DNA from 2 places in the Yersinia entomophaga genome. Region 1 is predicted to be linked to the other one. Evidence: predicted binding sites of a transcription regulator. Region 1 holds the regulator's gene; the other holds the start of a gene.

Region 1 (3,160 bases):
CCAAACCATTCCCAAACAGCCGAAGGCAAACAGACTTAAACCGAGCAACAACACAGGTTTCCGCCCCAATTTATCGGATAAAGGTCCCCAGACTAATTGTGCAATGGCAAATCCGGCGAGAAAAATGCTCAAACTGGCGCTGATCGAGCCAGCCGAAGCCTGCAAATCTTGTTGCATGGCGCCAAAAGCGGGTAAGTACATATCCGTGGCAAGGTATCCCAACATGCTCAGACCGGCGAGGTAGAACATAAAGCTAGTGGATGTTTTCATTTTCGTTATTTATCTCGTTTATCTGTATACCCGTTATCTTTCGAACCGCAGCGGTGTTGGCTACCTTCGCTCACCCCAGTCACTTAGTGGCTCGGTTCCTTGGGATTCGCGGCGTTGCCGCCTGGCTACAATCCGAAAGCAGGTTATCTTTGCAGGAGAATTAATGCGGGGGGCATTCTATCCGGCTGGCTATTCCCCTGTGAAACGGTAATATTTGCATACTGGTGTGAAAATAATTGAAGGCAAGGCAATGTGGTCGGAATATTCATTGGAAGTGGTTGATGCGGTTGCCAGAACCGGTAGTTTTAGCGCTGCTGCACAAGAACTGCATCGCGTGCCTTCTGCCGTCAGCTATACGGTCAGACAACTCGAGACATGGCTGGCAGTGCCACTGTTTGAACGACGACACCGCGATGTGGAACTGACGGCAGCGGGAGCGCTGTTTATTAAAGAAGCGCGAACTGTTATCAAAAAAATGATTGATACGCGTCGTCAATGTCAGCAGGTCGCTAACGGTTGGCGCGGCCATCTGGATATTGCTATCGACATTATTGTGAAGCCGTTACGCAGCCGTCAGTTGGTGCTGGATTTTTATCGTCATTTCCCCGATATCGAACTGCGGGTGCATTTTGAGGTATTCAACGGCGTGTGGGATGCGCTGGCGGATGGTCGTGCCGATGTGGCTATTGGTGCGACGCGTGCGGTGCCAGTCGGTGGGCGCTTTACCTTCCGTGATATGGGGTTTATGAACTGGCACTGCGTGGTCAGTGCCACTCATCCGCTGGCATCTCAGAGCGGCCCTTTGACCGACGATCAGCTGCGGCCTTACCCTTCGCTCTGCATTGAGGACACTGCCCGTAATCTGCCGAAGCGCGATACCTGGACGCTGGACAACCAGCGACGGCTGGTGGCACCGGATTGGCAAACGGGCATTGACTGTCTGTGTGACGGTTTATGTATTGGTATGGTTCCGGCGCATCGCGTCGAGCCGCTGGCCAAACAGGGGAAACTGGTGATTATTACGCTGGCTCAGCCCTTGCCAGATAGCCCTTGCTGCCTGAGCTGGGAGCAAAACAACCATTCGCCCGCTATGGCGTGGCTGCTGGAGTACCTTGGGGATACGGAAACGCTGAATGCCGAATGGCTGCGAGCGGGGGACGGTGTAGAAAACACGCGGGAAGCCGTTTCAACGGGCTAAACGGCTTCCCACAGCGGTTTTAACGACGATAATCGCGGAAAGGACCATCAGCAACAGAACGGCGTTCAACCAGTTTTGGATGTACTTCAATGGTTTGGGGATCTTCACGTTTGCTGACAATGCGATCCAGCAACATTGCAAAGGCGCTTTCGCCCAAACGTTCTTTTGGCTGATGAATAGTGGTCAGTGCCGGTGAGAAATAGCGCGCATTTCGCACATTGTCATATCCGATCACCGAAATATCCTGCGGAACGCGTAAACCTAATTCATCGGCAGCACAAATAGCGCCCATAGCCATAATATCGCCGCCGCAGAATACCGCGGTTGGGCGATGTTTCTGCGTTAGGATTTGATGCATGGCTTTATAACCGGATTCCGGTTCAAAATCCCCTTGAACCACCCATTCATCACGCAGTTTAATATTGGCTTCTTCCAACGCTTTGATAAAGCCCTGATGACGCCCACCGCCAGTATTGCGAGCCAGTTGCCCCGGAATGGCTCCAATATCGCGATGACCGCGTTCAATCAGATAACGGCCAGCCAAATAACCGCCTTCAAAGGCATTATCAATAATGGAGTCGGTAAAATCGCCGCGCGCGGTGCCCCAATCCATGACTACCATCGGAATATTGCGATAATCTTCCAGCATGCCCAACAGTTGCTCTGGATACTCGGAACACATTACCAGCAAACCGTCGACGCGTTTTTGCGCCAGCATAGCCAGATACGCTTTCTGCTTATCCAGATTATTATGAGAGTTACACAAAATCAGCGTATAGCCTTTGCTATAGCAGCTATTTTCTACCGCTTCGATCACTTCCGCAAAATAGGGTGCTTCGCTGGAAGTGGCTAGCAAACCAATCGATTTAGTGTGATTGACTTTCAGGCTTCGTGCGACGGCACTGGGCGAATAGTGCAGCTCTTTAATGGCGGCCCACACGGCGGCCTTGGTGTCTTCGGCGACGAAACGTGTTTTATTGATGACGTGCGAAACGGTGGTGGTGGAAACGCCCGCGCGTTTGGCCACATCTTTAATCGTTGCCATAAAAAGAATGACTCCTAAACTGACCTGTTACAGCAGGTAAGTATTATGTTAATCGTTTGCCTGCGTTGTTCGAACCCTTTCAGACAGATATCATCAGTTCCGCTGGTTATTTTCGTCAGCGCGCTAGTCTGAAAGGGGTTTTTAGGCGTTATTGGTCGGTACGCAGTAATGAACTGCGGATTTTGGCCGATTTAAAGAAAAAGTGAAAGATCTAATCAACGTTATAAAGTGAGTAATGATAACAAGATTTTATTCTCGAACTGTGGGAAAATCGTTTTACACACTAACTATGTGCCTTTATCCACCCAAATTAACCGACTGAGGAGTTTATATGGATACTGATCTGAAAATGTCATTGATTACTACTATTGGTTCGTTGGCAGTGATTATGATCTTTAGCTTTACAGCGGTAATGAACTAAACCCTGACTGTTTTAGAGCTGTACAGATTTTGAGCGAGAAGGGCGGAGCCGTTATCCGCCCTTGATATTAGCCAGCTAATCAGGCCAGATTTTTCTCTACGAACGCCCAGTTAACCAGCGCCCAGAAGTTTTCCAGATAAGTCGGCCGCGCATTGCGGTAATCGATATAGTAAGCGTGCTCCCACACATCGACAGTCAGCAATGGTTTATCCGAAGTGGTTAGCGG
Region 2 (3,160 bases), 1.4 Mb from region 1:
GCTAGCTAGCCAAAGTCAATCGCCATCATGAAGGTTTCGGTAAACTAGCCTGCAACCTTCATGATGTTTCGTATCACTTCCTAGAGCCTTGGATTTTTAGCTGTGGCTGACCGTGATTTGCCCAGCGGCATTTTTCGCCACGGCCACGGCTTGTTCTACCGTTTCGGCTACGGCCAGCGCGACGCCCATCCGCCGTCTGCCGGCAATTTCGGGTTTACCAAACAAACGCACGTCCACGTCACCCAGCAGCGCATTTCCCAAACCGCGATATACCACATTCTGGCTGGTTAACTCAGGTAAAATAACCGCCGAGGCGGCGGGGCCATACTGGCGAATCTGGCTGATTGGCATGCCGAGGAAGGCGCGAACATGCAGCGCAAATTCGGAAAGATTTTGTGAAATCAGCGTGACCATACCGGTATCGTGTGGGCGAGGGGAGACTTCGCTGAAAATAACTTCATCACCGCAGATAAACAGCTCCACGCCGAATAAACCGTAGCCACCCAAAGTTTGAACCACTTTAGCCGCGATCGCCTGAGCGCGTTGCAACGCCAGTTCGCTCATCTGCTGCGGCTGCCAGGATTCGCGATAATCACCCTCCTCCTGACGGTGGCCAATCGGCGCGCAGAAATGGATACCATCTACGGCGCTGATGGTCAGTAGGGTAATCTCGAAGTCAAAATTAACCAGACCTTCCACAATCACCCGACCGCCGCCGGCGCGACCGCCTTGCTGTGCATAATTCCATGCGGTTTGTCGTTGCTCTTCACTGCGGATCAGGCTTTGCCCTTTGCCAGAGGAACTCATCACTGGTTTCACAATGCACGGATAACCGATTTCGGCCACGGCTTGACGGAAGCGGCTTTCGGTATCGGCAAAACGGTAGCTGGAAGTGGGTAATCCCAGCGTTTCTGCGGCCAGACGACGAATGCCTTCACGGTTCATTGTCAGGCGAGTGGCTTCGGCGCAGGGCACTACGTGTTGACCCATAAGCTCCAGCTCCACCAGCATATCGGTGGCAATGGCTTCAATTTCCGGCACGATGTAGTGGGGGTTTTCCAGCTCCACAATTCGTTTGAGCGCCGCCCCATCCAGCATATTAATCACGTGACTGCGGTGGGCGACGTGCATAGCAGGGGCATCGGCATAGCGATCGACGGCGATCACTTCCAGCCCAAGGCGCTGACATTCAATCGCCACTTCTTTGCCCAGTTCGCCAGAGCCAAGCAGCATCACACGGGTTGCGCCGGGGCGCAAAGCAGTTCCAATGGTTAACATAATTCGATACCTACATCAGCAAGATAATATGCGAGGAAGAAACCGCCGCAGTATATACGAAAACGATTGCGCGGGCAGCGCTTAGGGCAAAAAACAGGTTTGAGTGCGGATAAATTCAGCAAAGTAAGGTCTGGAGCAATCAGGGGGGCGAAGATATCGAAAGGGATGCATTTGACCCATATCTAGGGTTACAGGAGAAAAACGCAGATTTCCCCGCGCTTTTTTACGCTTTAACTCAAGAAAAGGCCTCAACTCTGCTATTATCGCCGCAAATATTGCGCTTGCCTTCAGGCATCGCTTTCAATCCATTCCGTTATATAAGAGTTACCGCCGTGAGCACAACGTCCTTTTCTTCCCTAACGCTGCCTGCCGAGCAGTTGTCGAACCTTAATGAACTCGGTTATACCGAAATGACGCCGGTACAGGCCGCCGCGTTACCGGCCATTCTGAACGGGCAAGATGTTCGGGCCAAAGCCAAAACGGGCAGTGGTAAAACGGCCGCATTCGGCATTGGTTTGCTGGATAAAATTGCCGTGGGTGAGTTTGTGACTCAGGCATTGGTACTCTGTCCAACTCGCGAACTGGCCGATCAGGTCAGTAAAGAACTGCGTCGTTTGGCTCGTTTTACTCAAAATATTAAAATTCTGACCCTATGTGGCGGCCAGCCAATGGGGCACCAGTTGGACTCTCTGGTTCATGCGCCGCATATTGTTGTGGGCACGCCGGGACGCATTCAGGAACATTTGCGTAAACGCACCTTGGTATTGGACGATCTGAAAGTGCTGGTGCTGGATGAAGCGGATCGCATGCTGGACATGGGCTTTACTGACGCGATCAATGACGTTATCAGCTACACGCCGCCGCAGCGCCAGACGCTTCTGTTTTCCGCTACTTATCCGGCGGGGATCGAACAGATCAGCGCAAAAGTACAGCGTGAGCCGCTGAACGTAGAAGTGGCCGATGAAGGCGATGAACCGGCGATCGAACAGGTATTCTTCGAAACGACTCGTGAAAAACGTCTGCCGCTGCTGATCTCAGTGTTAAGCCACTATCAACCGGCGTCCTGCGTAGTATTCTGCAACACGAAAAAAGACTGTCAGAGCGTTTACGATGCGCTGGAATCACGTGGAATCAGCGTATTAGCGCTGCACGGTGACTTAGAGCAGCGGGATCGTGATCAGGTGCTGGTGCGCTTCTCTAACCGTAGTTGTCGAGTGTTGGTTGCCACCGACGTCGCGGCGCGCGGTCTGGATATCAAAGATTTGGAACTGGTTGTGAACTTCGAACTGGCTTTCGATCCGGAAGTCCATGTACACCGCATTGGTCGTACCGGGCGTGCGGGCATGAGCGGACGGGCAGTCAGTCTGTGTACGCCGTCAGAAATGGGGCGTGCGCACGCGATTGAAGATTATCTGCAAATCAAAGTGAAATGGACGCCGGCGGAGCAAGTGAGCCGCAGCGCCAATGTCATGCTGGAGCCAGAAATGGTGACGTTATGCATCGACGGTGGCCGTAAAGCCAAGATTCGCCCAGGCGATATTTTGGGGGCGTTGACCGGCGATGCGGGTTTGACGGCGGCTGACGTCGGTAAAATCGATATGTTCCCAGTTCATGCTTACGTTGCTATTCGCAAAGCCAGTGCGAAACGGGCTATACAACAATTGCAGCAAGGTAAAATTAAAGGCAAAAACTGCAAGGCACGTTTGTTAAAATAGTAAATAACGATTTTTACGGGGTAGCGTGTATTGCGTTGCTCCGTTTCAGCCCCTTATATTGAATGTTAATAACTGACGGATTTACTGTTTAAGTTATTGAATTTATATATTTATTTCGTTTGTTTGAGCTGGCCGGAATCATTCCTTCCGCTCAACGGAATGACTAT

The links. The regulator PurR, encoded in region 1, represses purine synthesis genes. The targets are predictions, from matches to a motif close to CANGCAAACGTTTGCNTG.
Region 2: the regulator PurR is predicted to act here: its motif matches at 1,334-1,351, upstream of purT (formate-dependent phosphoribosylglycinamide formyltransferase).

The regions. Positions count from the first base shown of each region.
Region 1 is NZ_CP010029.1:1,325,515-1,328,674, reverse strand. Features, by position in the region: gene punC (purine nucleoside transporter PunC) at 1-270, opposite strand, end outside; gene punR (DNA-binding transcriptional activator PunR) at 521-1,468, shown strand; gene purR (HTH-type transcriptional repressor PurR) at 1,488-2,513, opposite strand; gene cydH (cytochrome bd-I oxidase subunit CydH) at 2,845-2,934, shown strand; gene sodB (superoxide dismutase [Fe]) at 3,014-3,160, opposite strand, start outside.
Region 2 is NZ_CP010029.1:4,156,204-4,159,363, forward strand. Features, by position in the region: gene purT (formate-dependent phosphoribosylglycinamide formyltransferase) at 97-1,278, opposite strand; gene dbpA (ATP-dependent RNA helicase DbpA) at 1,611-2,993, shown strand.